DNA from 4 places in the Stenotrophomonas sp. STEN087 genome. Region 4 is predicted to be linked to each of the others. Evidence: predicted binding sites of a transcription regulator. Region 4 holds the regulator's gene; each other region holds the start of a gene.
The links. Region 4 encodes FliA, which starts transcription of late flagellar genes. Its sites were predicted from a motif close to TAAAGTTTNNCNNNCNNNGGCCGATAA; they were not measured.
Positions count from the first base shown of each region.

Region 1: the regulator FliA is predicted to act here: its motif matches at 5,961-5,987, upstream of ACVOK1_RS15925 (GGDEF domain-containing protein).
Region 2: the regulator FliA is predicted to act here: its motif matches at 3,619-3,645, upstream of ACVOK1_RS12780 (methyl-accepting chemotaxis protein).
Region 3: the regulator FliA is predicted to act here: its motif matches at 2,717-2,743, upstream of ACVOK1_RS09875 (methyl-accepting chemotaxis protein).

Region 1 covers NZ_JBRRCR010000070.1:9,520-17,151, forward strand. The annotation lists gene ACVOK1_RS15910 (ATP-binding protein) at 1-3,049, shown strand, start outside; gene ACVOK1_RS15915 (sulfite exporter TauE/SafE family protein) at 3,377-4,156, opposite strand; gene ACVOK1_RS15920 (YchJ family protein) at 4,239-4,631, shown strand; gene ACVOK1_RS15925 (GGDEF domain-containing protein) at 4,613-5,917, opposite strand; gene egtB (ergothioneine biosynthesis protein EgtB) at 6,061-7,332, shown strand; gene egtD (L-histidine N(alpha)-methyltransferase) at 7,329-7,632, shown strand, end outside.
Region 2 covers NZ_JBRRCR010000044.1:14,664-22,295, forward strand. The annotation lists gene ACVOK1_RS12770 (hypothetical protein) at 1-510, opposite strand, end outside; gene ACVOK1_RS12775 (hypothetical protein) at 623-1,402, shown strand; gene ACVOK1_RS12780 (methyl-accepting chemotaxis protein) at 1,457-3,583, opposite strand; gene ACVOK1_RS12785 (MerR family transcriptional regulator) at 3,690-4,055, opposite strand; gene ACVOK1_RS12790 (hypothetical protein) at 4,136-4,540, shown strand; gene ACVOK1_RS12795 (L,D-transpeptidase family protein) at 4,635-5,591, shown strand; gene ACVOK1_RS12800 (M23 family metallopeptidase) at 5,596-6,237, shown strand; gene ACVOK1_RS12805 (hypothetical protein) at 6,258-6,665, opposite strand; gene ACVOK1_RS12810 (nucleotidyltransferase domain-containing protein) at 6,628-7,281, opposite strand; gene ACVOK1_RS12815 (hypothetical protein) at 7,345-7,632, opposite strand, start outside.
Region 3 covers NZ_JBRRCR010000029.1:4,287-11,918, reverse strand. The annotation lists gene ACVOK1_RS09895 (hypothetical protein) at 1-392, shown strand, start outside; gene ACVOK1_RS09890 (NUDIX hydrolase) at 394-855, shown strand; gene mnmA (tRNA 2-thiouridine(34) synthase MnmA) at 852-1,994, shown strand; gene hflD (high frequency lysogenization protein HflD) at 1,991-2,605, shown strand; gene ACVOK1_RS09875 (methyl-accepting chemotaxis protein) at 2,772-3,962, shown strand; gene ACVOK1_RS09870 (hypothetical protein) at 4,061-4,273, shown strand; gene ACVOK1_RS09865 (hypothetical protein) at 4,341-4,862, shown strand; gene ACVOK1_RS09860 (bifunctional diguanylate cyclase/phosphodiesterase) at 5,043-7,632, opposite strand, start outside.
Region 4 covers NZ_JBRRCR010000043.1:16,193-23,824, forward strand. The annotation lists gene flhA (flagellar biosynthesis protein FlhA) at 1-790, shown strand, start outside; gene flhF (flagellar biosynthesis GTPase FlhF) at 936-2,633, shown strand; gene ACVOK1_RS12645 (MinD/ParA family ATP-binding protein) at 2,620-3,507, shown strand; gene ACVOK1_RS12650 (RNA polymerase sigma factor FliA) at 3,504-4,247, shown strand; gene cheY (chemotaxis response regulator CheY) at 4,305-4,697, shown strand; gene ACVOK1_RS12660 (protein phosphatase CheZ) at 4,697-5,302, shown strand; gene ACVOK1_RS12665 (chemotaxis protein CheA) at 5,305-7,140, shown strand; gene ACVOK1_RS12670 (flagellar motor protein) at 7,243-7,632, shown strand, end outside.

The DNA of each region.
Region 1 (7,632 bases), on a different contig from region 4:
CGAAATCGCCACCCAGTACCTGCGCAAGGGCGCGACCTGGACCGCACTGGTGCTGGAATACCGCGCCGGCGATGGCCGCGTGGTGTGCCTGGTGCGACTGCTGTGGATCTCCGGCAACGGCACTTCGGCCGGCGACGTGCGCAAGCACTACATGATCGCCGAGCGCCCGTTCGATATCGCCAAGGACCTCGGTGGCTTCGACCTGGACCTGCGCAAGCTGAAGCAGAAGCTGGCCGACATCCACCACTTCGATACGTTCTCCGGCTACGCCGAGCGCTTCCGCCACCTGCTGGGCATCGACAACGAGATGGCGCTGCGCCTGCTGCACAAGACGCAGTCGGCGAAGAACCTGGGCGACCTCAACGTCTTCCTGCGCGACTTCATGCTGGACACGCCGCGCACCTTCGATGCCGCCGAGCGCCTGGTCAGTGATTTCGCCGAACTCGACGGTGCGCACCAGGCGGTGGTCACCGCGCGCCGCCAGGTGGAAACCCTGCTGCCGGCGCGCGCGCACTACACCGAACTGAAGCACATGCATCGCCAGCGCGGCGATGACGAGACCCTCAAGCTGGGCATCGACAGCTTCCGCGAAAGCCGCCGCCAGCTGCTGATCGAAGCGCGCCTGCGCGAGATGGACGTGCGCGACCGCGGCCTGCTGGGCGAAGAAGCCCAGCGCCGCGCGGCGCTGGACAACCACACCGAACGCCTGGCCGAGCTGGAACTGCAGCGCCGCCAGCAGGGCGGTGAGCGCATCGAGGAACTGGAACGCGAGCAGGGCCGCGCCGAAGCCGAGCGCGACCGCCGCCTGGCCAAGCAGGCGCAGGCCCGCGAGGCCGCGCGCCACCTGCAGGCCGAACTGCCGGAAGACGCGCATGGCTTCTCCGAACTGGTCGAGCGCGCGCAGAACGAACTGCAGGACCGCCAGCGTGCTTCGGCGGCGCTGGACGATGCGATCAGCGAACGGTTGGGCGGCAAGCGCGATGACGAACGTCGCTTCGGCGAAGTGCGTGGCGAACTGGAAGCGATGCAGCGCACGCCGTCCAGCATTCCCGCACCGATGCAGAAGCTGCGCGCACGCCTGGCCGAGGAAACCGGCATTTCGGAAGCCTCGCTACCTTTCGTGGGCGAACTGATCCAGGTCCGCACCGAGGAGCAGAACTGGCAGGGCGCCATCGAGCGCGTGCTGGGCGGGTTCGCGCAGTCGCTGCTGGTGGACGACAAGCACTACAACGAGGTGGCCGACTGGGTGAACCGCACCCACCTCGGCATGCGTTTCACCTACTACCGCGTGCGTCGCAACGACGATGCGTTCGCCCGCGAACCGTCCGCGCGTTCGCTGCTGCACAAGCTGGAACTGCGTGACCACGCCTTCGAAGGCTGGCTGCGCCGCGAGCTGGGCAAGCGCTTCGACTACGAATGCGTCGATGCCAAGCAGCTGCGCAACGTCGACCGCGGCATCACCCGCGAAGGCCAGGTCAAGCATCCGGGCGACCGCTTCGAGAAGGATGACCGCAGCGCGGTGAACGACCGTCGCCGCTGGATCCTCGGCTTCAACAACCGCGACAAGCTGGTGGTGTTCGAGCGCGAAGCGCAGGAACTGGCCAAGCGCATCGCCAGCTGCGATACCGATATCGCCAGCCTGCGCGGCCAGCGTGACCGCGACAACGAACGCCGCCTGGCCTGCCATGAGCTGATCGGCATCCAGTGGAACGAGATCGACGTGGCCGCGCCGCAGCAGCGCCTGGCCGATATCGAAGCCACCCTGCGCGATCTGCGCGAAGGCAACGCCGACCTGGCCCGCCTGGCCAAGCAGATCGACGCCGTGCGCGCCGATATCGAGCAGGCCCGCCGCACCTATGAAGACACCCGCGTCGAGCGCGGCCAGCTGGTGCGCGAACGCGACCGCCTGGACCGTGCCCGCCAGCAGAGCCGCGCCCTGGTGCTGCCGGCGCTGGCCGAAGACCAGGAAGCCGGCCTGGCCGAGCGCTTGCAGGAGCAGGGCCCGCTCAGCCTGGAAACGCTGGAAGCGCACATGCGCCAGGTCAGCAACGCGCTGAACGAACAGCTGTCGTCCTCGCAGCAGGACGTCAACCGCGTCGAGAACCTGCTGCTGGGCTGCTTCCGCCGCTTCATCCAGCAGTGGCCGGAGGAATCGGGCGACTTCACCGTGTCGGTGGCCTCGGCCGAGGATTTCCTCGCCCGCCTGGAACGCCTGGAACGCGACGGCCTGCCGCAGCACGAAGAACGCTTCTTCGACCTGCTGCAGAACCAGAGCAAGAACAACCTGCTGGCCCTGCAGCGCCACAGCGCCGAGGCCCGCAAGTCGATCGGCCAGCGCCTGGACGAGGTCAACGCCAGCCTGGAACAGGTGCCGTTCAACCGCGGCACCCTGCTGACCATCGAGCTGAGCGACCGCCGCCTGCCGGAAGTGGGTGAGTTCCACCTGCAGCTGCGCGAGGTGCTGTCGCAGCAGCAGACCGAACAGCGCGAGCTGGCCGAATCGCAGTTCACCGTGCTGCGCCAGCTGGTCAACCGCCTCGGTTCGCAGGAAGGCGAGGACAAGCGCTGGCGCGAGCTGGTGCTGGACGTGCGCATGCACGTCGAGTTCATCGGCGTGGAGCTGGATGCGGAAACGCGCCAGCAGGTCGAGATCTACCGCAGCGGCGCCGGCAAGTCCGGTGGCCAGCGGCAGAAGCTGGCCACCACCTGCCTGGCCGCGGCGCTGCGCTACCAGCTCGGTGGCGCCGACAGCCAGCTGCCCAGCTATGCCGCCGTCGTGCTCGACGAAGCCTTCGACAAGGCCGACAACGAGTTCACCGCGCTGGCGATGAACATCTTCGACAACTTCGGCTTCCAGATGGTGGTCGCCACCCCGCTGAAGTCGGTGATGACGCTGGAGCCGTTCATCGGCGGCGCCTGCTTCGTCGAGATCAGCGGCCGCCACGATTCGGGCGTCCTGCTCATCGAGTACGACGAAGAAGGCAAGCGCCTGAAGCTGCCCGAGCGCAGCCGCCAGCAGGCCAACGAACCGGAAGAAGCCGAGGCCTGACCGCCTCGGCCGCAAGGGTAATGCCGGCCAGCGGCCGGCACTACCGCGACCAGCAATCCCCTGTAGAGCCGAGCCATGCTCGGCCGCTCCGCGCGACCGGCAACAGCGTGCCAACCAAGGTCGGCACCTACCAGAAGCCGCTCTGCTCTTGCTCCCAGCTTCCGCGCTCGCGCAGAGGCCGGGCAGCGGTTGGGTGAGGGCGCATGGCAGGACCGCGAGCGCCATGGATGGCGCTCACGAGCCCCCATGGATGGGTTCACGGCGTGTCCTGCCATGCGCCCTCATCCGATCGCCCACATAGGAGTGAGGCGCCAGCGACGCAGTGGATCACGCCCCGCGGAACGTATCCCACGCCATCCGCGCGATCAGCACCACCACCAGCCCCACGAACAGCTTGCGGATGAACGGCGTGCCGCCCTTCAGCGCCAGCCGCGTGCCTACCACCGAGCCGAAGATGTTGGCCGCCGCCATCGGCAGCGCGAACAGCCACAGGATGTTGCCGGTGGGGATGAAGAACGAGATCGCCGCCACGTTCGTCGCCAGGTTCACTACCTTCGACGCCGCCGAGGCGCGCAGGAAATCCAGGCCGAAGAAGCGCACGAACAGGAAGATCAGGAAGCTGCCGGTGCCCGGCCCGAAGAAGCCGTCGTAGAAACCGATCGCCGCGCCGATGGCCAGCGCGATGGCCAGCTCACGGCGGCCGATCTCCTGCGGCCGGTGCAGCGCACCGAAATCCTTCTTCCACAGCGTGTAGCCCAGCATCGCCACCAGCAGCACCAGCACCAGCGGGCGCACCGCCTCCTTGGGCAGCAGGCTGACCGCCGTGGCGCCGGCGAAGGAGAAGATGAAGGCGGTGCCGGCGGCGAACAGCACCGGCTTCCACGGGAAGCGCACGTTGCGCGCGTAGCGCCAGGCGGCCGCGCCGGTGCCGAACATCGAACTGAACTTGTTGGTGCCGAACAGCATCGCCGGCGTCTGCTGCGGCAGCACCGTGAACAGGCCCGGCAGCTGCACCAGCCCGCCGCCGCCCACCGCTGCATCGACCAGGCCGGCGATGAAGGCAATCACCACCAACCACCACAACTCAGGGGGAACCAGTTCCAGCACGGCGATCGACACTTGGATGGGGGGCGACAGCATACGCCTATCGCCGATGGATGCTGGCCGCGTCCCGCGCGACAATACCGGCATGACCCGCACACCCGCCGATCCCTGCCCCTGCGGCCTGCCCGCCGACTACGCCGCCTGCTGCGGCCGCTACCACGCTGGCGAAGCCGCACCCGATGCCGAGCGCCTGATGCGTTCGCGCTACAGCGCCTACGTACGGCAGCTGGCCGACTACCTGCGCCAGACCTGGCACCCGGATACGCGCCCGGCCGAACTTTCGCTGGACGAGGCACCAGGCCAGCGCACCCAGTGGCTGGGCCTGACCGTGAACGATCACACCGTCACCGGCCCCGACAGCGCCGAAGTCCGCTTCACCGCCCGCTACCGCATCGGCGGTGGCAGTGCGGTGCGGATGACCGAGCACAGCCGCTTCCTGCGCATCGACGGCCGCTGGTACTACCTCGACGCGGTCTGAGCCTCGGCGCCGCCGCGCACCGCCAGCACGCGCTGGCCGCCGTGCGCGCAGACCCGGTTGCGGCCTTCTTCCTTGGCCGCATACAGCGCCTGGTCGGCGGCCTTGACCACCCCGGCCGGGCGCGCATCGATGCGGCTGTCGGCCAGGCCGATGCTCACTGTCACCTGCACCACCTGGCCGCTGCTGCCGCGGCCGCGCTGCTGCTGCCCGGCGTTGTCGTCGCGGCTGCGCGTGCTGCGGTCGCGCAGCTGCATGCGGCTGTCCTCGATGCTCTGCCGCAGCGCTTCCACCGCATCCACGCAGGCCGGCGCCGCGCGGTCCAGGAACACCACCGCGAACTCCTCGCCGCCATAGCGGAACGCACGGCCGCCATCGCCCACCCGCGCCAGCCGCGAGGCCACCAGCTTCAGCACGTCATCGCCGGTGTCGTGGCCGTGGGTGTCGTTGAACTTCTTGAAGTGGTCCACGTCCACCATCGCGATGCTGTAGGTGCCCGCGGCACGCTGCAGGGTTTCGTTGAAGGCGCGCCGCCCCGGCAGTCCGGTCAACTCATCGCGGAACGCCATGTGGAAGGATTCCTGCAGGGTGGCGCCCAGCATCAGCAGCAGTGCGGCCACGCTCAGCGCCGGCAGCAGCGCCGGCTGCAGGAAGATGCGCGGCAGCATCCACCACAGACACAGCAGCGCCAGCAGCATCGCCGTGTGCAGGGGGCGCGGCCGCCGCCAGGCCTGCCAGCCCAGCGCAGCGGTCGCCGCCAGGAACAGCAGGGCCGGCAGCTGCGCCAGCGCATTCCAGTCGCTCGGAATCCACGCGAAGTGCCGGTTCGACAGCAGGTCATGCATGTCCTGCGGCTGCTGCGCGGCCAGCAGGATGAAGATCGCCAGCAAGGTGCCGCTGCCGATCCCGCGCAGCAGCAGGTCCTGGCGGCGCCGGCCACGCTCGGGCCACAGCGCATGCACGGCAAACAGCAGTGGCAGCCAGGTGGAGACCGCATGGAAGCGCAGCGGCGTCAGCGGGCTGACGTAGCCCAGCCGCAGGTAGTGGGCCAGGTCCGGGTGCAGCACCGTGAACACGGCCGCCACCAGCAGCAGCAGGCACAGCGTGCGCACCTGGTTGTACATCAGCGCCAGCCCCGCGCCCAGGCAGGCCAGCAACCAGGGCCGCACGCGCTGGCCGGCGCGGCCGACATCCTCGTTGCCCAGGGTGGCCCACAGCACCAGTGCGACCAGCAGGGCGGGCAGCACGAACAGGTAATGCGCAGGCTGGCGGAGCGGATGATCGGACAAGCGGTAATTCCAGCGCGGTCACTACACGGCCGCAGCACTGCCGTTAGCGGCGTTGGCGCAGGGTTCTTGAATGGGCGCGATGTGAATGCGCTGCTCCGGTGCGATGACATCGCGCTCACCCGCAGCAGCCGAAGCTGGTGCCCATGGACAGCGCAACCCTCGCCGTCGCTGCCCCGCAGCGTGAACTCGCCAGCCACTTCGCCCATGTGCGTGGACGCAGCCAGCAACTGGCCGCACCGCTCAGCGCCGAAGACGCGATGCTGCAGAGCATGGACGATGCCAGCCCGGCCAAATGGCACCTGGCCCACACCACCTGGTTCTTCGAGCGCTTCGTGCTGGCCAGCGTACGTGGCCACCAGCCGTGGGATCCGGCCTGGAATTTCCTGTTCAACAGTTACTACAAGAGCCTCGGCCCGGCCCATGCCCGCCCACGCCGTGGCCTGCTGTCGCGGCCCTCGCTGCAGCAGGTGCGCGACTATCGCCGGCACGTCGATGAGCAGGTGCTGGCGCGCCTGGCCGATGGCGATCTCGGTGAAGAGGCGCTGCAGCACCTGCAGCTGGGCCTGCAGCACGAACAGCAGCACCAGGAACTGCTGCTGACCGACATCAAGCACGCCCTGTGGTGCAACCCGCTGCAGCCGCCCTATCGCGAAGACCTCGCGGCGGTCACCAGCGCGGCCAGCGCACAGGGCTGGGTTGCACGGGAAGAAAGCATCGTCAGCGTCGGCGCAGCGCGCTGGCCGCAGCACGCGCCCTTCGCCTACGACAACGAATCGCCGCCGCACCGCGTACTTGTTCCCGCACACGCGATCGCCGAGCGCCCGCTCAGCAACGGCGAGTACCGTGCCTTCGTCGATGCCGGCGGCTACCGCGATCCACGCTGGTGGCTCAGCGAAGGCTGGGCCCTGTGCGAGGCCGAAGGCTGGCAGCACCCGCTGTACTGGCACGACGACCTGCAGCGCGAGTACACCCTGGGCGGCTGGCGCGCGCTCGATCCACATGCGCCGGTCTGCCACCTCAGCTATTACGAAGCCGACGCCTGCGCGCGTTGGCATGAGGCACGGCTGCCGACCGAATTCGAATGGGAAGCGGTCGCCGCCACGCAGCCGCCCAGCGGCCACTTCGCCGACGACGACCAGCTGCATCCCCATGCAGGGCAGGGCACGGGCCTGCGCCAGCTGTTCGGCGATGTCTGGGAATGGACCTCCAGCGCCTATGGCGCCTACCCCGGCTTCCAGCCCTTCGGCGGCAACCTGGGCGAATACAACGGCAAATTCATGTGTGGCCAGTGGGTGTTGCGCGGCGGCAGCTGCGCCACCCCGCGCGGCCACGTCCGCAGCAGTTACCGCAACTTCTTCAATCCACCGGCGCGCTGGCAGTTCTCCGGCGTGCGCTTGGCGAGGGATCTTCCATGAGTACCGTGCAGGACGCGCTGCAGGCGCTGACCGACCTCACCCCCGGCCGCCAGCAGATCATGGCCGACGCCGTGGCCGGCCTCTCGTGCGCCGCGCGCCAGCTGCCATCCAAGTATTTCTACGACGCGCGTGGCTCGCGCCTGTTCGAGCAGATCACCCACACCCGCGAGTACTACCCCACACGCACCGAACTGGCCCTGCTTGACCGGGTGCTGCCGGAAATAGCCAGCGCCGTCGGCGCGCATGCCCACGTGGTCGAACTGGGCAGTGGCAGCGGCCGCAAGACCGCGCTGCTGCTGG
Region 2 (7,632 bases), on a different contig from region 4:
CAGGGTCATCGCGGTCAGCGGGCGCAGGCCTACGCCCTCCCAGCTGGTCAGTGCCGAGCGTGTCAGCACCGCGCGCCACGCCCAGTTGCGCGCGCGCAGCTGTTCCAGCTTGGCGGCATTGCGCATGCGCAGCGTTTCCGGCCAGGTCACCACCAGCACCAGCAACACGCCAGAGGCCAGCAGCAGCACGTACGCCGGGTCGCGGATGCCGGCCACCAGGAAATCGCTGGGCTGCAGGTAATCCAGGATCGACAGCTTGAAGCCCCGGTAGAACCAGAAGCTGCACCACAGCCCGAGCAGCGAGACCAGCAGATAGGCCACGGTGAACAGCAGGGCCGGCTCACGGCGCATGCGGCGCAGCGCCTGCATCACCGCCGAATCATCATCGCCACGGGTCAGCGGCAGCATCGACCAGTCGGTCGGCACCTCGGCGGGCGGCATGGCGGGCGCGGCCGTGCCCTGCATCCGTGGCACGTCGCCGTAGGCGCCTTCGGTCTCGTTGCTGTCCATGCTCCCTCCCCCGGTGTCTGCAGCGAGCATCGCCGAAATTGCGGACGGGTGGTAGACCGCTGGTCTGCGGCATACTCCAGCCTGCCGCAGGACGCGGCGCATGAGACCGACCATGACCCGAAGAATGATGATGCTGGCACTGCTGGCGTGGGCCTGCATCGCGGCACCTGCCGTTTCCGCCGCCAGCCCGCCCGTGGACGATGCGGCGACCGCGCAGGCCCTCGCACAGGCGGAAACGCGGGGCCGGGAAATGTTCGAGCATGACCTGGCCGCCGAGCGCGCGACCGATGCCCTGCTCAAGAAGGGAATGCGCGGCGACAGCCGGGTACGGGGCTGGATCACCGAGCCGAAGGACAACCGCTACGAGGTCAGCATGATCGGCGAAGGTGACGTGGTGCTGTACCGGGCCACCACCGATGCGCAGGGGAACCTGGCCGGCGCGACCGAGGCGCTGGCGGTTCCGGCGGCCCCTACCGCCTACCAGGCCGGTGCCGCGGCTGCCCGGGCGCTGGCGACGCAGAGCCGCATCGATGCCTGCGCGAAGCGCTACAACAGCGTGGTGCTGCCCGCGCCCGGCGCGACCAACGATGCATGGACGGTCTACCTGCTGCCGGCCACCACCGACCCTGCCGCGGTCCCGCTGGGCGGCAGCTATCGGTTCGACATCGCGCAGGGCCGGATCACCTCGCAGCGCGCGTTCACCCGCAGCTGCATCCAGCTGAAGCGTGCGCGGCGCAATGCGGCAATGATCGTCACCCACATGCTCGACCCGACACCCACCGAAGTGCACGTGTTCTGGAGCCTCTGGGCCCGCTCGCCGCTGTACGTCACCACGGGCGAGGATGCAATCTGGAAGATCGAGGACGGCCACATCCACCGCGTGCAGGACTGAGCAGCTGCCACGCGCGCGGACGCGTGGCAGCTCCCTGCGGGCCCTTGTCGAAGATCAGGCCGCGCGCGCCACCACGGCGCGGGCTGCACCGTCCTGCTCGATCTGGAACACCGACACCGAGGTGGTCAGCGCGTTGGCCTGCTCTTCCAGCGCGCGGCTGGCCGCGGTCGCCTCTTCCACCAGAGCCGCGTTCTGCTGGGTCACCTGGTCCATCTGCACCACCACCTGGTTGACCTGTTCGATGCCAGCGGCCTGTTCCTTGCTGGCCGCAGCGATATCGCTCATCAGCTGGTTGGTGCGCGAACTCGCGTGGGCCAGGCGGGCGATCGCCGCTTCGGACTGCACGGTCACGGCCAGCCCGCTCTGCACCTTGGCGGCGGCATCCTCGATCAGTTCCTTGATCTCCTTGGCGGCCACACCCGCACGCTGCGCCAGAGTGCGCACTTCACTGGCGACCACGGCAAAACCACGGCCCTGCTCACCGGCACGCGCCGCTTCCACCGCAGCGTTCAGCGCCAGGATGTTGGTCTGGAACGCGATGCCGTCGATCACCGTGGAGATCTCCGAGATGCGCGCCGACGACTGGTCGATCTCACCCATCACCGTTGCCATCTGCGCCATCGCCTGCTCGGTTTCGCGCACGGCCGCACCGGCCGCATGCGCTTCGCTGTCGGCCTGGCGGGCCAGGTCGGCGTTCTGGCGCACGGTGGAGGTCAGCTCTTCCATCGAAGCGGCGGCTTCTTCCAGATTCGCTGCCTGCTGTTCGGTACGGCGCGAGAGATCGCTGTTGCCGGCGGCCAGTTCCTGCGCGGCGTTGTTGATGCTGTCGGCCGCCACCTGGATGCCACGGACGATGCCGGTCAGCTGCGCGGTGGTGGTGTTGGCATCGTCGCGCATGCGGGCGAAAACACCCTCGTAGTCACCGTCCATGCGCGCGGTCAGGTTGCCGTGCGAAATCGCGCGCAGCACGTCGGAGACATCGGCGATGCTGGCCTGCGAACTGGCCATCATCGCGTTGAGGTGTTCGACCATCGCGCGATACTGGAACTGGAACGCCTCGGCATCGCCGCGCACGCTGAAATCGCCCGCGCCGGCGGCCCGGGCCAGCGTGTCGATCTGGGCGCTGATCGCCATCAGGCTCTGCTTCACCGCGGCCAGGGTGCGGGTGAACGCGCCCTTCTCGCCGGGATACTGCGGCAGGTCGCGGCTGAGATCGCCGATCGCGTAGCGCTGCATGACTTCGGCCATCAGCAGTTCCACCTGCACGTGCGATTCCACCAGGCTGTTGGTGGCCTGCACCATGCGGCCGAAATCGCCGGGGAAGGCGCTGGCATCCATGCGATAGCCGATGGCACCGGCCTCGTGCTGCTCGGCCATCTGCAGCTGCGCGCCGATGGCGGCCTGCACGCTCTGCCGCACGCTGCCCATGGCCTCGCCCAGCTGGGTCAGTTCATCGCGGCCACCCAGGTGGAAGGACTGGTCCAGCTCACCCTTGGAGAGCCGCTGCGCCAGCTGCACCGCACGCGCCAGCGGGCCGGTCAGGCTGCGGCCGATCATCACCGAGGCGGCGATGCCGACCAGCAGCGCTACGCCGCCCAGCACCAGCAGCTGCAGCAGGCTGCGCTCGCCGAGACGGATCGCTTCGGCGGCCGCCTCGCGGCTTTCCTTCTCTTCGAAGGCCACGCCATCGGCCAGCGCCTTGTTCCAGCCATTTGCGGCCTCCTGCACCGGGCCCAGGGTCAACGCGATGGCGCCGGGGAAGTCGCCCTGCGCCATCAGTTCACTGGTCTGCTTGTTGAGCGGGCGCGCAACCGCACGCATGGCCGCGATGGCCTCGCCCATCGCCTTGCCATCGGCATCGCCGGGCAGTGCCTGGTAGGCGGTCCAGCTGGTTTCGTAGCGCTTGACCAGGTCGGCGATGCGTTGCTCGTCGGCCTCGCGCGCGTCACCCTGGCGGATCAGCATCTCGCGGCGAACGACCATCATCTGGTTGTTGGCATCGAGCATTTCCGACAGCAGTCGCACCTTGGCTACGCTGACCTCGACCACCTGCTGCATGGCGTGCTTCTGCACGGCCGTGGCGGTGGCACCGATGGTGACCACGGCAGCCACCAGCAGCAGCAACAGGCCAAAGCCAAGGCCAAGACGCCAGGCGACCCTGACATTCCTCAAGTAGTTCATGGGGGGGGGAATCCAAACGTGGAGGGGATGCGCCCTTATCGGCCCGCCGCCCGTGCTCCTTGACCGTGCAACCGCCGACGCTTCGGTGGCGGTTCACATTCTTCGTTCAGCCAGCGACCTCGTGTGGCTGCAGTGGACAGGCGCTGGCCAGGCGCGTGGCCAGGTCCTGGCGCAGGGCGCCGAGCGCGGCGATGCGGGCATCGATGTCGGCGAGCTTTTCCTGCAGCGCGGCCGCCAGCAGCGGGCCGGCATCGGCCTGCTCCCACAGCCTGGGCAGGCGCTGGCCGATCTCGGCCAGGGTGAAGCCGAGCTGCTGGGCGGTGCGGATGTAGTGCACCAGCATCGCCGTTTCCTCGGGGTAGTCGCGGTAGCCATTGGCCAGGCGCCGCGCGCCGATCAGGCCCTGCTTCTCATAGAAACGCAGGGCTTCGCGCGACAGGCCGCAGGCCTGGGCCAGCTCTCCAATCTGCATGGGGGGTTCCAGAAAACGCTTGACCTTGAAGTTTACTTCAGCCCTGACAGTACGCCCTCTTTCCCCTGTTGAAGGCGTCCATGCTTATCTCCCGCTACCTCCGCATCGTCCGCGCCAGTGCGTTCTACGACCTGGTGGTCACCCTGCCCTTCGCCCTGCCCTGGACCTTCGCACCGCTGCATGCGGCGATGGCGGCGCTGGCCCAGGCCTGGCAGCTGCCCGGCCAGGTGCCCGCGCTGGACCCGCTGCACATGCTGCTGGCCAACCTGCTCGGCTCGGTGGTGGTGATGTGGTCGCTGGCCCGCGTGCTTGCCCCCAGCGTGCTGCTGGGCCGGCTGGATGCCGCCGCACGCTGGCTGTTCGCGCTGTGGCAGGTGTATGCGGTACTGCACGGCGCCAGTGCGATCCTGCTGCTGTTCACCGTGGCCGAGATCGGCTTCGGCGTGCTGCAGAGCTGGCGCATCGAGGATCACCCCACGCGTTGAGCGCTCATCTGCCGCTCAGCAACACGCCGGTGTTTTCACGCGGGCTGGTCGCGGGGTGCAGGCATGGTGGGGGCACGTTCTGCAGGAGCTTCCCATGCTTTCACCCCGCGTTGCCGTGCTTGCGCTGTCGCTGCTGGTTTCCCCTGCATTCGCGCAGGCCCCGCCAGCCGACCTGCCCGCGCCCATCGCCGAACGCGCCGGACCGGACATCGCCGCACGCTCGCCGTTGCACGCGCAGGTGCTGCTGGACCGCGCCAATTTCTCGCCCGGCCAGATCGATGGCGAAGTGGGCAGCAACCAGCGCCGCGCGGTGTCCGGCTTCCAGGCCGCGCACGGGCTGACCGTGACCGGCGAGCTGGACGATGCCACCTGGAAGGCACTGCAGGCCGATGCCAATGCACCGCTGGCCAGTTACACGCTGACCGCCGAGGACGTGGCCGGTCCGTTCCAGCCGGTGCCGAAGGGTCCCGCCGCACAGGCCAAGCTGAAGGCGCTGGGCTACGGCAGCGTGGAAGAATCTCTCGGCGAGCGCTTTCATGCCTCGCCCGAGCTGCTGAAGGCGCTCAACCCCGGCGTCGACCTGGGCAAGGTCGGCAGCCGCATCCAGGTGCCGAACATTGCGCCGGCACCGCTGCCGAAGGCGGCCAAGGTGGTGGTCGACAAATCCGATTCCACCCTGCAGCTGCTCGATGCAGCGGGCAAGGTGATCGCGCAGGTGCCGGTATCGTCGGGCAGCCAGCATGATCCGCTGCCGATCGGTGAATGGAAGATCCTCGGCGTGTACCGCGACCCGCCCTTCCACTACAACCCGAAGCTGTTCTGGGATGCGCGCAAGGGCGAGAAAAAGGCCACGCTGCCGCCGGGCCCGAACAATCCCGTGGGCCGGGTCTGGATCGACCTGTCCAAGCCGCATTACGGCCTGCACGGCACGCCCGAGCCCGGCCATGTCGGCAAGACCGAATCACATGGCTGCGTGCGCATGACCAACTGGGATGCGCTGCGCGTGGCCGATGCCGTGGATACCTCGGTACCCGTCGTGATGCAGGAGTGAGGCGATGCGTCTTTCGCAGCTGATCGTACTGGGCGTGCTGCTGGGGCTGGGTGCCGGCTGGTGGCTGCGCCGCGATGCGGGTGAGCCGGTGGCGGTTGCCCTGCCTGCAGCGCAACCCGCGGTGGCCGCGGCGCCGCCGGCTGCGGCAGCAACGCCGCGCGTGGACGCCCCGGTGCCCACGGCCGTGCCGCCGTCCAGCGCCACCGATGCGCCAACCGGTCTGCTGCTGCCGGTACAGGGCATCCTGCCCTCGCAGCTGCGCGATACCTTCACCGATGCACGCAGCGAGGGCCGCGTGCACGATGCCATCGACATCATGGCCGACGCCGGTACGCCGGTGCTGGCGGTGGCCGACGGCACGGTGGAAAAACTGTTCGACAGCGAGCGCGGCGGACTGACGATCTACCAGTTCGAGCCCAGCGGACGCTGGTGCTACTACTACGCCCACCTGCAGCGCTATGCCGATGGCCTGGCGGAAAAGCAGGCGATCAAGCGCGGTGAAGTGATCGGCTACGTCGGCAGCACCGGCAACGCCAGCGCCGATGCCCCGCACCTGCATTTCGAGGTACATGTGCTGGGGCCGGAGAAGCAATGGTGGAAGGGCGAATCGATCAACCCGTATCCGTTGCTGCAGGCGGGGCGCTGACGCGTTGGCACCCGCTTCGCTCAGAGGCCTGAGGCAACACGCACCGCATCACAGGCCGTGATCAGGTCTTCCACCAGGCGGCCACTGACATCGAGTTCGCCCTCGTACTCGGCGATGTTGTGCTGCTGGTGGCACTTGTCGAGCACGCGCCACACCTCCGGACCAATGCCCAGCGTGTGCTTGAGCGACTGGAACACGATGTAGCGGTTGCTGGGCCGGAACCCCTGCGCGCGAAGTGCGGCCAGGCTCAAGGCGTGCGCGGCGTTGTAGGCAAGGTCGAAGCGGCTTTCCAGCGACAACGTGGCATTGCGTGCGTCACGCAGCCGCGCGAGGCCCGAGCGCTGCAGGCCTTTGATCTCGCGCGGATCGGGCGGTTCGGCGGTGAGCGGTTTACCCGCCCCGACCAGATTCTGCAATGGCGAGGTCATCCTTTCCTCCAATCACCCACACCTTGGGTTGTTCGAGAACACGCTGCAAAAAGGCATTGCCCTTGCGCAGGCGATCATGCAGTTCGTCATGCGTGTACAGCGTCGGGTTCACCGGCCGTCCGAGGCGATCTTCAAGGGGATCGAGGACGGCCATCAACTCAGCATAGCCCAGCGTATCGGAGACCAGCATCAGATCGATGTCGCTGTGCGCGCTGTCCGTGCGCTTGGCCACCGAACCGAAGACGAAGGCCAGTGCAATCTGGTCCTGCAACGGTTGCAACGCCTCGCGCAGCGGCTGCGCCAGACCGATGGTCTTGTGCACCAGCGCCACCAGCTCGGCATGGATGGGCGAGCCGGCAAACGCGCGATAGCGCTTCTGGTTGCCGACCCTGCGTTGCTCGACCAGGCCGCTTGCGACCAGCTTGGCCACTTCGCGCTGCACGGCGCCAGAGCCGGCACCGCTGCCGCTGATCAGCTCGGAAATACTGAAGTCACGACGATCCTGCCCGAACAGCAGGGCCAGCACCCGTTGCTGGGTCTGGGTGAACAGCGCGTCGGCCAGCCCGATGGGGCCGGTGGGAGACGCATTGGCAGCTTGAATACCCATATTGGGCATTATTGTACCCATATTGGGCATTTTGCAAGTGACCTGCCCCACCCCGCCGGGCGTGGCCCGGCGCTACCGCGCCCGAGGACGGCGTTGCCACCGCCGCAGCGCGATGCTGGCCGTCGCCAGTCCGCCACCGGCAATCAGCAGCAGCAGCGCCACCGGCTGCCAGAAGAAGAACGGCCACAGCCACAGGTAGTCCAGGTCGGTCAGCTTCAGGACGTCCATCGGCGGCAGCAGGTCCACCGAGGCCGCACGGCCGGCCAGCGCCGGGTCGACCTCCAGCACGGTCAGCCGCAGCGAGGACCGCCCACGTGGCAGTGCATCACCGCGGCCGTAGCCGAAGTACGAGGCGGCGAA
Region 3 (7,632 bases), on a different contig from region 4:
CCATCGCCCGCCACCTGGAAAAGCTGGGCTACACCTTCGAGGTGGACGAGGACGGCGATTACCAGATGGTGTTCGACGTGGAAGGCGATCGCACCCAGATCGTCTACGTGCGTTCGGCCGTGGAGGACTTCGGCAGCCACAACATCCGTGAGATCTGGTCGCCGGGCTATGTGTCCAAGACCGCGCAGTTCCCCGAAGCCGTGGCCAACCGCATGCTGGAAGACTCCCAGGACGCCAAGATGGGCGGCTGGGTGAAGCAGGACAAGACCGCCATGTTCGTGGTGAAAATCGACGCCGATGCCACCACCGACCAGCTCAGCGACGCCATCGATGCGGCCATCCGTACCGCCGATGCGATGGAGCTGGAGCTGACCAAGAAGGACGACCTCTGAGTTGAACGCTGTGCAGGACCCGCGCTGGGCACCGCATGCCACCGTGGCCACCTTGGTGGTCGACGGCGGCCGCGTGCTGCTGGTGGAAGAAACCATCGAGGGGCGGCAGGTGCTGAACCAGCCCGCCGGCCACCTGGAACCGGGCGAGAGCCTGGCCGCCGCCGCCCTGCGCGAGACACGCGAGGAAACCGGCTGGACGGTGGAACTGACCGCCTTCATCGGCTGCTACCAGTGGACCGCGCCTGACGGCACGGCGTTCCTGCGCTTCTGCTACGCCGCCCGCCCGCTCTCGCACGACCCCGAGCAGCCGCTGGATACCGGAATCGACCGCGCCCTGTGGCTGGACCCGGCCGAGCTGCAGGCCGCCGGGTCGCGCCTGCGCAGCCCGCTGGTCTGGCAGGTGGTGGCCGACTACCTGGCCGGCCAGCGCCATCCGCTTTCCCTGGTCCAGGAGGTCGCATGAGCAGCCCACGGGTGATGGTCGGCGTGTCCGGCGGCGTGGATTCGTCCGTGGCCGCCTGGCGCCTGGTGCAGCAGGGCGAGGCCGTGGCCGGCCTGTTCATGCAGAACTGGGCCGACGATGGCAGCGGCGACTGCCGTGCCGAGGATGACCGCCGCGACGCGGTGGCCGTCTGCGGCCTGCTCGGCATCCCGTTCCACTTCCGCGATTTTTCCAGCGAGTACTGGGAGGGCGTGTTCGAGCACTTCCTGGCCGAGTACGCCGCCGGCCGCACGCCCAACCCGGACGTGCTGTGCAACCGCGAAGTGAAGTTCAAGCATTTCCTGGACGCCGCCCGCGAGCTGGGGGCCGAGCGCATCGCCACCGGCCACTACGCGCGGGTCGCCCAGCGCGGCCAGCAGTGGCTGTTGCTGCGTGGCGCCGACCGATCCAAGGACCAGAGCTACTTCCTGCACCAGCTGGGGCAGGAACAGCTGGCCGCCACCCTGTTCCCGATTGGCGACCTGGAAAAGAGCGACCTGCGCCGGATCGCCCGCGACGTCAGCCTGCCGACCCATGCCAAGAAGGATTCGACCGGCATCTGCTTCATCGGCGAGCGTGACTTCCGCGAGTTCCTCGGCCGCTACCTGCCGGCGAAGACCGGCCAGATCCTCGACCCGGCCGACGGCAGCGTCATCGCCGAGCACCCGGGCGTGTTCTATTTCACCCTGGGCCAGCGCGAGGGCCTGAACATCGGCGGCGTGCGCGGCCGCCCGGCGGCGCCGTGGTACGTGGTCGGCAAGGACGTGGCCAGCAACGTGCTGTACGTGGACCAGGACCGGGACAGCAAGTGGATGCTGTCCGACCGCCTGCGCTCGGAAACCGCGCACTGGATTGCCGGGGCCCCGCCGGCCCGCCGCTTCGAGTGCACGGCACAGACCCGCTACCGGCAGCCGGACGAGCCGTGTACGGTCGAGGTGCTGGACGATGGCAGCGTGCAGGTGACCTTCGCCCGCCCGCAGCGGGCCGTGACCCCGGGGCAGTCGCTGGTGCTGTATGACGGCGACGTCTGCCTGGGCGGCGCGGTCATCGCCGCCACCGATGCGCCGCTGGAACAGCGCCTGCGCACCACCCCTTCTCCTTTTGAGGTAATCGCTGCATGAGTTTCACTGTCGACGACCGCGTCCTGGCCCTGGCCGGCATTGCCCAGGCCCTGCAGCAGGTACGCCGTATCGCCGATACCGGCCATTCCGACGCCGCGGCGGTACGTACCGCGGTGGACAGCGTGTTCCGCATCGATGCCGCCTCCCCGCAGGAGGTCTTCGGTGACCGCGACGCGCTGAAATCCGGCCTGCGCCTGCTGCACAACTACTTCCGCAACCAGGGCCAGGACCCGATCCTGCCCAAGCTGGCCCTGTCGGTGCTGCAGCTGGAGCGGCGGTTCGTGCAGGACGGCGCCACCGTGAACAAGGTCGCCTCGGGCATCGAGCGTGCCCAGCGCCAGGCCGCCGAGCTGGGCGACAGCGGCCACCCGGACGTGCTGGCCAGCCTGGGCGGCCTCTACGCCGACACCATCAGCCACCTCAAGCCGCGCGTCATGGTGCAGGGCAACCCGCACTACCTGGGCCAGGCCGGGGTGGTGGCCGAGATCCGCGCGCTGCTGCTGGCCGCCGTGCGTGCGGCCGTGCTCTGGCGGCAGCTGGGCGGCAGCTACTGGGACTTCCTGCTCAGCCGCAAGGCGATGACCGAAGCCGTGGACCGGCAGCTGGCCTGAGGGGCCTTGGGGTCAGAGCCCTTTTCCGTGGAAAAGGGATCCGCCCCCGCGGCTGACCCCTGACGCACCGGGGCGTCGGAAATCCGGCGCATCCAGAAGCCACATCGACGTTAAAGAGAAAGGGGGTACGGCCGATACATCCTCCGTGCACCTCCCGAGAACGTCCATGTACTCACGCATTTTCATCCGTCTGGCCGCCCCCCTGGCCTTGACCCTGCTGCTCCCCTTCGCCATCGGTTTCGAATGGCCGGCCGCCCTGCGTTGGGCGATCCTGACCACGATGACGCTGAGCTGGCTGGGCTTTGCGTGGTGGACCACCCGCGCCCAGGCGCAGCGTTCCCCGGAACATGCCCGTGTCCTGCGTGAGCAGGACCAGCTGCTGACCGAACTGCGCAGCTTCGTCGGCAACGAGATCGACGGCTCGCGTGGCGAAGTCGAACGCGCCCGTGACCTGATCCGCCAGGCCGTCTCCAGCCTGGGTGGCAGCTTCGATGCGATGAACCGCAAGTCGCGCCAGCAGAGCCAGGCCCTGTCGCGCATCGTCGACCGCGCCGGTGACGAAGGCAATGCCGGCCTCGACGTCGCCCGCTTCGCCCAGCACGCCAACCACCGCATGGAACAGCTGGTGGAAGCGCTGGAACAGGTGAGCGGCCAGAGCAGCACCACCGTGCAGCACATCGACCAGATGGCCCAGCACCTGGACGGCATCTTCGCCCTGCTTGAAGACGTCAAGTCGATTGCCGACCAGACCAACCTGCTGGCGCTGAACGCGGCCATCGAAGCGGCCCGTGCCGGTGAAGCCGGTCGTGGCTTCGCGGTGGTGGCCGACGAAGTGCGCAACCTGTCCGAGCGCTCGACCACCTTCAACGAACAGATCCGCAAGCTGGCCCACAGCTCCAAGGACGCCATCGCCAAGGTGCGCGAGACCGTCTCGCACATGGCCTCGCGTGACATGGACCGTTCCCGCGAAGCACGCCAGGAAGCGGCGGCGATGCTGGACAACGTGGCGCAGATCAATGCCTCGCTGGGCGATGGCATGCGCGAAGTGTCCGAGTGCGCCCGTTCGATCGACGGCAGCGTGGCCGAGGCCGTGCGCGCCCTGCAGTTCGAAGACATCGCCACCCAGGCCCTGGGCGGCGTGCACACCCATCTGGACCGCCTGACCGCGATCAACCGCGAAGCCGTGGCCCTGCAGGAACTGCTGCACCGTAACGGCGGCGTGTTCGACGAAGAGATCGCCACCGCCCTGCAGCGCACCGGCAGCCGCCTGCGCGAACTGCGCAGCGAGTGGGAGCGCCCGCCGCACAAGCCGGTGGCCCAGCAGAACATGGGCGCCGGCACGGTCGAGCTGTTCTGATCCTGATGTCCGCTGCCTGCTCCGGCAGCCCGCAAGGCCCCGGTCATTCCGGGGCCTTTGCCTGTAACCTGCCGTTGGATGCCCCCGACCCGCGCACCATGACCCTGATCCGCGCCCTGCCCCCGATCGACCCCACCGAACGCCCGCGCAACCCGAGCGTGCGCGAACAGCTGCAGCAGCTGGAGGCGGTCGCACGCGAGGAGATCGAGGAGCTGAGGCAGCTGGCCGATGCCCGCCCTGCCCCACACGCACCCGCGGGTGAACTGCTGGGGATGGCCTGGGATCTCGGGCTGGATGGGGATTCGCTGTAGATCCACGCCATGCGTGGATGGGCTGTCGCCCATGGCATGATGCGCCGGTCCCGTTCATGGAAGACCGATGGCCATCGCCCTGATCGCTTTGTTGCTGATCGAAGTCCTGCTGCTGTTGTTCTGGGCGCCGTTTTTCTTTCGCACCGGCATCATCCTGTTCAACCAGCGGGTCGCGGCTTCGCCGGCTGAACTCAGCCAGTTGTCGCTGGCCGGACTGGACCACGATCTTCCCATCGAAAAATGGCTGCGCCTGGCGTTCCATGCCCTGCCCGACGGCAGCGTGGCCTTCCGTGAGAGCTTCGAGCCGTCCTTCCAGGGACGCTATTTCGGGTTGATGCGGGGCCTGATCGTGGTCGACACGCGGCGGCGCGAGGTGCGCGTGATCGGTCGATGCAGCTGGTTCGCGCTGATCCTGACCCTGCTGGTGGTACCTATCATGCTGGTGCGGCCGATGGCATGGCCGATGCTGGTGTGTCCGCTGATTTTCTACATGGGCTACCGCATCCAGCGGCGGCGTTATGCCAACGTGGTCGAGGCAATACGGGCACGGCTGCGCTCGAAACTCCCGCAGCGGTTCGTTGGCCAGTAGATCCGCGCCATGCGTGGATGAGCATCCGCGCCGACCAACGGTCGGCACCCACCAAGGCAAAGCCCGGAAGTAGATCCACGCCATGCGTGGATGATCGCGAGCGCAGGCATCAGTGCCGACCAACGGTCGGCACCCACCAGGGCACAGACCAATGCCGCCGGGCATGGCCCGGCGCTACCGTCACCGGGCCAGGGCCACTTCCGGGGTGGCGTGCTGCTGGCGCAGCCACAGCGCCAGGTCGCGCGGGCTGAGCGGACGCGAGTACAGGTAGCCCTGGATCTCGTCGCAGCCCTGCCGGCGCAGCACGTCTTCTTCCTGGTGCGTTTCCACGCCTTCGGCCACCACCTTCATGCCCAGCGCGTGACCGAGGTGGACGATGGCCTGGGTGACTTCGGCCGTGCCGGTGTCGTGCAGCATGCCCTGCACGAAACTGCGGTCGATCTTCAGGCGCCCTACCGGGAAGCGGTTGAGGTAATGCAGGTTGGAGAAGCCGGTGCCGAAGTCGTCCACCGCCAGCGGCACGCCGTGCCGTTCCAGCACGTCGAAACAGTGGCGCAGGATGTCGGTGTCACGGATCAGCGCCGATTCGGTCAGTTCCAGCTCCAGCCGCTGCGGCGGCCAGCCATGGGCGTGGCAGATTTCGATCACACGCTCGGCGAACCCGCGGTCACGCAGCTGCACGGCCGAGACGTTCACCGCGATGCGCTCGAAACGCAGGCCGGCACGATCCCACGCCGCCGCCTGGCGGCAGGCTTCGGACAGCACCCAGTCGCCGATGCGGACGATCTCGCCGCACTTCTCGGCAATGGGAATGAACTCGGCCGGGCTGCAGTAGCCCACGCCGGGACGATGCCAGCGCAGCAGCGCTTCGATGGCCGGCGGTTCACCGTGATGGGCATGCAGCAGCGGCTGGTAGGCCAGGCTGAACTCCTCGCGCTCGATGGCACCGTGCAGGCCATGCTCGATCTCCAGCCGGCGCTGGATGCGCGCCAGGGCGTCCTGGCTGTAGTACTGATACGTGTTGCGCCCGGCTTCCTTGGCCGCGTACATCGCCGCGTCGGCGGCACGCAGCAGGGAGTCGAAATCGGTCTGGCTGTCGCCGAGCATGGCGATGCCCACGCTGGCGCCGACCTTCAGGGTGGTATCGCCACGGCGCAGCGGCTCGGCCAGCGAGCCGATCAGCTTGCGCGCCACGTGGCCGGCATCCTCCGGCTCGGCCAGGTCGCGCAGCACCACAATGAATTCGTCGCCGCTGAAGCGGCCGAACAGATCGTTGTTGCGCAGGTTCTGGTGCAGGCGGGTGGCGGCGGCCTTCAGCAGCGCATCGCCGGTGGCGTGGCCGAAGCTGTCGTTGATGTTCTTGAAGCCATCCAGGTCAATGAACAGCATCGCCAGCGAGGTGCCGCGGTCGCGGGCCTCCTCGATGGCCTCGGCGGTCTGCTCGCCCAGCAGCGCGCGGTTGGGCAGGCCGGTCAGCAGGTCGTAGTGGGCCAGCAGCTCGATGCGTTCGTTGGCTTCGCGCTCGCGGGTGATGTCACGGAACAGGACCACGAAGCGCGGCGGCAGGCCGTCGCGACGATCCAGTTCAATCAACACCTGCACCCACACGCGCAGGCCGGACTGGCGGTAGAAGCACAGGTCCAACTGCTCGGGCAGGCCACCACCGGCGATACGCAGCAGCGCCGCCTCGAAGTGCGCGCGCGAATCCTCGGTGTACAGCGCCAGCGCCTGGTCCAGGGTGATCGGCTCCTTGCGCAGGCCGTGGATGCGGTAGCACTCCTCGGTCCACTGCATGTGCCGGGTGCTGACCTCGATCTCGCAGCCACCGATGCGGCCCAGCGCGGAGACACGGTTCAGCAGTTCGGTGCGCCAGCGGATGAGCGCATCGGTCTGGTGCTGTTCGGTGATGTTCTGCACCTGCCCCAGCAGGCGCTTGGGATGGCCATCCATGTCCAGCAGCGGCTGCATCCACAGACGCAGATGCTGGGACGGCTCACTGCCGCGGGTCAGTTCCAGTTCCAGGTTGGCGGCACGGCCGTCGCGCCACAGCCGGCGCCAGGCCGCACGCAGCGCGCCGCGCGAACGCGGGTGCAGCTGCTTGAGCCAGCGCCGCTGGCCGGGCACTTCGCCAGGTGCCAGGGCCAGCAGCGAGCGCAGCTCGGGCGACCACCAGAACCGGTGGTCGGTGGGGTCGAACGACCAGCTGCCCATGCTGGCGATGCGCTGGGCCTCGCTCAGGTGCAGCTGCTGTTCCTGCAGCAGCGCTTCCAGCTGTTTCTGCTGCTCGATGTCGGTATGGGTGCCGACCATGCGCAGCGGCTGTCCATCGGCGGTACGTGCAACCACGCGACCGCGGTCGAGCACCCAGCGCCACTGGCCATCCTCCTGGCGGAAGCGGAACTGGGCGCTGTACTGCTCGCTGTGGCCGCGCAGGTGCTCGTCCAGCGCCGCACGCATGTCGGCCAGGTCATCGCCGTGGACGCGGGACATGATGTTGTGGGCGGTCTCATCCACCAGCGAAGGCGTCCGTACCACCCGGTCGCTGGGAATGTCCCAGTCCCACAGGCTGTGGCCGGCGCTCTCCAGCGCCAGTTCCCAACGGCCACCGGCATCGACCGGCACCGGCTCGGGCACGCTGAGGGTGAAGGCCAGCAGGTTGCCGCTGCCATCGTGCACGGCGCGCAGGTAGCCGTCGTAGTGGCCGCGCGGGCCGCCCGGCAGGGTGCAGGCGACGATGCCACCGTCGGCCGCCAGCAGGCGCAGGTCCTCC
Region 4 (7,632 bases):
CGCCGACATCCACCCCGACCGCGAACTGGCACTGGACCCGGGCAGCGCGCTGGGCCCGCTGGAAGGCATCGCCGGCAAGGACCCCGCGTTCGGCCTGGATGCCACCTGGATCCAGCCGCACCAGCGTGCCCAGGCCGAGACCATGGGCTACACCGTGGTCGACCCGGCCACCGTGGTCGCCACCCATCTGTCGCACCTGATCCGCGAGCACGCGCCGGAACTGCTGGGCCACGAAGAAGTGCAGCACCTGCTGGCCAACCTGGGCAAGAGCGCACCCAAGCTCGTCGAAGATCTGACGCCGAAGGCGCTGCCGCTGTCGGCAGTGGTGCGCGTGCTGCAGAACCTGCTGGTCGAGCGCATTCCGATCCGCCAGCTGCGCAAGATCGCCGAAGCGCTGGTCGAGCACGCCCCCATGAGCCAGGACCCGGCCACGCTGACCGCTGCCGTGCGCACCGCGCTGGGCCGCTTCATCGTGCAGGAGATCGCCGGAATGTCGGCGGAGCTGCCGGTGTTCACCCTCAACCCGCAATTGGAACGTGTCTTGCAGGAGTCCACGCAGGGCAACGGCGCCGCGCTGGAACCCGGACTCGCAGAGCGACTGCACCAGAGCCTGGCCGAATGTGTCAGCAAGCAGGAAGCGCGAAACGAGCCGGCGGTCGTGCTGGTACCGGGCCCGGTGCGTGCCGCGCTGGCCCGCCTGGTCCGCCACAGCGTTCCGTCGCTGTCGGTCCTGGCCTACAGCGAGGTGCCGGAAGACAAGCGCCTGAAACTGGTCGGAACGATCAGCTGACGCCCGCCTTCCACGCGCCAGAAAACAGACACCACTTTCAAACCGCAATACACGACAGATTCCAAGGGGAACCCGAACCGTGCAGACCACCGACCACCCGCGTTCCTCGACCGCCACTCCGCCGACTTCGTCCCGTGACCACAGCATGAAAATCAAACGATTCGTCGCCGCCGACATGCGCTCGGCCATGAACCTGGTGCGCAAGGAACATGGCCCCGACGCCGTGATCCTGTCCAACCGCCGGATCGAGGAAGGCGTGGCGATCGTCGCCGCCGCCCACTACGACGAGAGCGCCGTGCAGCGTGCACTGGAAGCCTCGCGCCGCGAGATCGCCCCGCCGCCGCCGCCGAAGCCGCGCACCGCCGCCGACGCCGTGATCGCCGCGGTGACCCGCCGCCGCACCGCGACCCCGGCCGCCGAGCCGGTGGCCGCCACCACCTCGGCCGTCGCCGCGCTCGCCCGCGCCGCCGTCGGCGCCACCGGCCGCACCCTGGACAGCGCCGACGAGATCGTGCCGACCCGCGGCAGCACCGGCTTCGCCGCCACCCTGGCCCGCGCCAGCGTCAACGAATCGGCACTGCCGGAGCAGATCTTCGCCCCGTACGCCGACGCCATCGTGGCACCGCCGGCCAGCGCCGCCGTGGTCGCCGCCGCGCCGATCAACCGCGCCCGCTTCCTGATCGACCCGCCGCTGGAAGACGACGCCGCAGTCCTGCCGCCGCCGCTGCCGCTGCCGGCCCCGGCCGTCGCCGCCCTCCCGGTCGAAGCCGCAGTCGAAGCCGCAGTCGCATCGGCCACCGCCGTGGTCGCCGCCATCGAAGCGCCGGCCGCCGAAATGCCCGCCAACGATATGGCGCCGCTGGCCGACGCCCTGCCGACCCCGGCACCGGCACCGCAGCTGGCCCCGGCCCCGGCACTGACCATGGTCGCTGCCGATGACGGCGAGATCCGCCAGCTGCGCCACGAAGTGGCCGGCATGCGCCAGGTCATCGAGCGCGAGATGAACCGATTCACCGATGAGCGCCTGCGCGGCAGCGCGGTGCGTGCCACCGCCCTGGACCTGATGGACGAGTACGGCTTCGATGCCGGCCTGTCCCGCGACGTGGCCATGCAGATCCCGCTGGAGACCGAGGCCCACCGCGGCCGCGGCCTGATGCTGGGGCTGATCTCGCGCAAGCTGCCGATCGCCCCGGTCGACCCGCTGGAAGAAGGCGGCGTGATCGCCCTGGTCGGCCCGACCGGTGCCGGCAAGACCACCACCATCGCCAAGCTCGCCTCGCGCTTCGCCGAGAAGCATGCCCCGCGTGACGTCGCCCTGGTGACCACCGACACGATGCGCGTCGGCGCCCGCGAGCAGCTGTACGGCTACGGCCGCCAGCTCGGCATCGCCGTCCACGAGGCCAACAGCGGCACCGACCTGGACCAGCTGCTGGAGCGCCTGCAGGACTACAAGCTGGTGCTGATCGACACCGCCGGCCTCGGCCCGCGCGACCGCGCCCTGGCCGCCCAGCTGCAGTGGCTGCGCGCCGCCCGCCAGGTACGCACCCTGCTGGTGCTGCCGGCCAATACCAGCTTCGGCGACATGGACGAGGTCGTCCGCCGCTTCGGCGCGGCCAACCTGCAGGGCCTGGTGCTGAGCAAGCTGGACGAGACCGGCCGCTTCGGCAACGCCCTTTCGGTGGCGGTCGACCACGCCCTGCCGATCACCTGGGTAACCGATGGCCAGGACGTCCCGGAGGACCTGCACCGGGCCAGTGCAGCCAATCTCGTACTTCGCCTTGAAGATTTGCGCCGAGCGGCCGATATGCCCTGCAACCCGGAGTTGAACCATGCCGTCGCGTGAGTACGCCAAGCTGACCAATACCTTCCCGCTGTCGGCCACCCGCAGCGAGCCGCTCGGCCCTGTCCGCACCATCGCGGTGACCGGCGGCAAGGGCGGCGTGGGCAAGACCAACGTGTCGGCCAACCTGGCCGTGGCGCTGGCGGGCATGGGCAAACGCACCCTGCTGCTGGACGCCGACCTGGGCCTGGCCAACATCGACGTCATCCTTGGCCTGAACCCGAAGTTCACCCTGGCTGACCTGGTCGCCGGCCGCTGCAGCCTGGAGGACGTGATCATCGAGGGCCCCAACGGGGTGCTGGTGGTCCCGGCCGCCTCGGGCCGCCGGCACATGGCCGAACTGGCCCCGGCCGAGCATGTCGGCCTGGTCAACGTGTTCTCCGAGCTGGAACGCGAGCTGGACATCATGGTGGTGGACACCGCCGCCGGCATCACCGATGGCGTGCTGACCTTCTGCCAGGCCGCGCAGGACACCGTGGTGGTGGTCTGCGATGAGCCCGCCTCGATCACCGACGCCTACGCGCTGATCAAGGTGCTCTCGCGCGAACGTGGCGTGGACCGCATCCAGGTGGTGGCCAACATGGTGCGCGACCCCAACGAGGGCCGCGTGCTGTACGAAAAGCTGACCCGCGTCTGCGAGAAGTTCCTCGCCGATGTCTCGCTGAACTACCTGGGCTGCGTGCCGCAGGATGACTGGCTGCGCCTGTCGGTGCAGCGCCAGCAGCCGGTGGTCAAGGCCTACCCGTCCAGCCCGGCCGCGCTGGCGATCACCGAGATCGCCCGCCGCACCGCCCGCTGGCAGGCGCCGACCGAACCGCGTGGCGGCGTCGAGTTCTTCCTCGAACGCATCCTCAAGCAGCGTGGGGTGACCGTATGAAAGGTGCAGCCCAGTACAAGGAAGTCCAGCGCGCCAGCGCGACCGATGTCATCGCCCAGCATTCCGACCTGGTGCGGCGCATCGCCCACCACCTGGCGGCGCGACTGCCGGCCAGCGTCGAGGTGGACGACCTGATCCAGGCCGGCATGATGGGCCTGATCGAAGCCTCGCGCAGCTATGACGCCGACCAGGGCGCGTCGTTCGAGACCTACGCCTCGATCCGCATCCGCGGCTCGATGATCGACGAGATCCGCCGTGGTGACTGGGTACCGCGCTCGGTGCACCGCCGTGCCCGCGACGCCGCCGCCACCATCCGCCGACTGGAGCAGAGCAGCGGCCGCGCCGCCAGCGCCACCGAAGTGGCCGCGGCGATGGACATGCCCCTGCCCGAGTACCTGCGCCTGATGGAAGACGCCTCGCGTGGCCAGGTGCTGAGCCTGGAATCGCGCATCGAGGACCAAGGCGAGCTGGACACCGTCGCCCAGGGCGGCCCGACCCCGCAGCAGGTACTGGAACGCGGTGAATTCGGCCGCGAACTGGGCAAGGCGATCGGCCACCTGCCCGAACGCGAGCAGCTGGTGCTCTCGCTCTACTACGAGCAGGAGCTGAACCTGAAGGAGATCGGCGCGGTGCTCGGCGTGAGCGAATCGCGGGTCTGCCAGATCCACGGCCAGGCCGTGCTGCGCCTGCGCGGCCGGCTGAAGGTTTTCGAGGCGGCCGACGCCGGCCTCGAGCAATGAACATGCGCGAGGCGGCTGCCCCCGGCCGCCCGCAGCGAACAACAAAGGAACTCTGCTTTGAACAAGAACATGCGCATCCTGATCGTTGACGATTTCTCGACCATGCGTCGCATCGTCAAGAACCTGCTGGGCGATCTGGGCTTCACCAACACCGCCGAAGCCGAGGACGGGCATGCCGCGCTGTCGTTGCTGCAGAGCCAGCCGTTCGATTTCGTGGTCACCGACTGGAACATGCCGGTGATGACCGGCATCGAGCTGCTCAAGGCGATCCGCGCCGATGCCAAGCTGAAGACGTTGCCGGTGCTGATGGTGACCGCCGAAGCCAAGCGCGAGCAGATCATCGAAGCGGCCCAGAGCGGCGTCAACGGCTACATCATCAAGCCGTTCACCGCGCAGACCCTGGAAGAGAAGCTCGGCAAGATCTTCGAACGCCTGGCAGCGAGCGCCTGATGGACGCCCAGGTCGACAGAAGCGCCCTCGCCCTGCGCCTGCAGGAGGCCCTGGATGCATTGGAGTCGGGTGACGAGACCGCCTGGCGCCAGCGCATCGACAGCTTGGTGGCCGCGCGTACCCAGCCGATGATGAGCGGCCTTTCGCGGCTGGCCCGCGAGCTGGGCCAGGCCCTGGGCGAACTGCCGACCGTGCCCGACGAGGCCGGCGAGCTGGACGATGCCTGCGCACGCCTGGACCACGTGGTGGCGATGACCGAACAGGCCACCCACCGCACCCTGGACCTGGCCGAGGAATGCCGCGCCCTGACCGAACAGCTGCGTGCCGATGGCCTGCAGCCGGGCCAGGACGAACAGCTTGAGCGCATCCGCCACAACCTGACCGAGATCGCCCTGACCCAGAGCTACCAGGACCTGACCGGGCAGATCATCCGTCGCGTGGTCGGCATCGTCCGCCGCGTGCACGAAGGCTTCGGCGCGCTCGGCCTGCCGCCGGAACAGCATCGCACCGACCCGGAACTTGCCGGGCCGGCACTGAAGGGACTGGACCGCCACGCGGTTTCGCAGAACGACGCCGACGACCTTCTGTCGGACCTGGGGCTGTAAGCATGAGCGCGGTTGCCGACGACATCACTGCCGATTTCATCATCGAGGCCCAGGAAATCCTGGATCGCCTGGGCGAACAGCTGGTGTCGCTGGAACAGGCACCGCAGGACAACGACCAGCTCAACGCGGTGTTCCGTGGTTACCACACGCTGAAGGGTGGCGCCGGCTTCCTCGGCATTACCGCCATGGTCGAGCTGTGCCATGCGGCGGAAGAAGCGCTGGGCGCCGCGCGTGCCGGCCAGGCCGTGCTGCAGGCCCATCACTTCGATGCCGCCCAGCAGTCGCTGGACTACCTGCAGTCGATGCTCGACGCGGTGTCGTCGGGCACCGAGCCCGGTTATGCGCCGCCGGAACTGATCGCCCAGTTCGACGTGCACGGTGGCGCCAGCCCCGCTGCGGGCGCCGCCACGGCGGCCGCGCCGGCTGCTGCAGGCGGCGACCTGATCACCGACGACGAGTTCGAGGCGCTGCTCGACCAGCTGCACGGCGGCAATGCCCCGACCGCGGTCGCACCGCCGAAGAAGGCCGACGACGGCCTGATCAGCGAAGACGAATTCGAAGCCCTGCTCGACCAGTTGCATGGCGGTGCCGTGCCCGGCGCCAAGCCGGTGGCTGCGGTACCGGTCGCGGCCCCGCCGGCACCGGCACCTGCGCCGCGTGCGCCGGCCAAGCCGGCGGCGAACAAGCCGGTGGCCGAAGCCGAACACACCGTGCGCGTGGATACCAAGCGCCTGGACGCCATCGTCAACCTGATTGGCGAACTGGTGCTGTCACGGAACCGGCTCAAGACCCTGCGCACCCGCCTGCGCGACGAAGAGCTGGACCGCGCCGTGTCGACGCTGGACATCGCCACCGCGCGCCTGCAGTCGGCGGTCATGCGCACCCGCATGCAGCCGGTCGGCAAGGTGTTCTCGCGCTTCCCGAAGGTGGCCCGCGACGTCGCCCGTTCGCTGCAGAAGGAAGTGGACCTGGAGCTGATCGGCGCTGAGACCGAACTGGACCGCAACCTGGTCGAAGCGCTGGCCGACCCGCTGGTGCACCTGGTGCGCAACGCCATCGACCACGGCGTGGAAATGCCTGACCTGCGCGAAGCCCAGGGCAAGCCGCGGATGGGCCATGTACGCCTGTCGGCGCAGCAGGAAGGCGACTACGTCAGCATCGAAGTGCAGGATGACGGCGCCGGCATCGATCCGGAAAAGCTGCGCGCCAAGGCACGCGAGAAGGGCCTGATCGATCCGGAAGCCGCCGCCCGCCTGAGCAGCGAGGAATGCCTGCACCTGGTGTTCCTGCCCGGCTTCTCGACCAAGCAGCAGGTCACCGATATTTCCGGCCGCGGCGTCGGCATGGACGTGGTGCAGTCGCGCATCCGCGAACTGAGCGGCCAGATCCAGATCCAGTCCGAACTGGGCCGTGGCAGCCGCTTCCTGATCCGCGTGCCGCTCACCCTGGCCATCCTGCCGACCCTGCTGGTGCAGGCCGGCGAGGATGTCTACGCCCTGCCGCTGGCCCGCGTGATGGAAGTGCTGCACGCGCCGCGCACCTCGCTGGGCTGGTTCGATGGCCGTGCGGTGCTGGACCGCCGCTCGCACACCCTGCCGCTGGTCGACCTGCGCCAGTGGCTGGATGTGACGCCGGCCGCCTCCACCCTGCTGACCATCGTGGTGCTGCAGGCCGGCGAAGCCCGCTTCGGCCTGGTCGTGGACCAGGTCCGCGGCCGCGAGGAAGTGGTGATCAAGCCGCTGCCCAAGGCCCTGCGCGGCCTGCGCGGTTACGCCGGTGCAACCTTGATCGGCGATGGTCGCATGGCCCTGATCCTGGACGTGGACGGCCTGCGCTGAACCCCCGCCGGGCATGGCCCGGCGACCCGAAAACTGTGACTACCGTCTGTACACGATCTACCGGTGTCTCAAGTCCCATTCACACAAGCCGATACCGGACCCATGGATAGACTCAGCCTCATTGGACTCTTTCTCGCCCTGGCCTCGCTGGTCGGCGGCAGCATCCTGAAAGGCGCCGGCCTGGCTTCGCTGTGGTCGCCTGCCGCCTTCGTGATCGTGATCGTCGGCACCGTGGCGTCGATCCTGCTGCACACCGCCCCGGCGGTGTTCAAGCACGCCTTCAAGATCGTGCGCTGGGTCGTGCGCCCGCCGCACAGTGACCGCCACGAACTGATCAAGCAGATCGTCGAGTGGAGCAACATCGCCCGCCGCCAGGGCCTGCTGGGCCTGGAATCGCAGGTGGAAGCACAGCGCGACCCGTTCCTGCGCAAGGGCCTGCAGCTGCTGGTCGATGGCGTGGAGCCCGAATCGATCCGGCACATGCTGGAAATC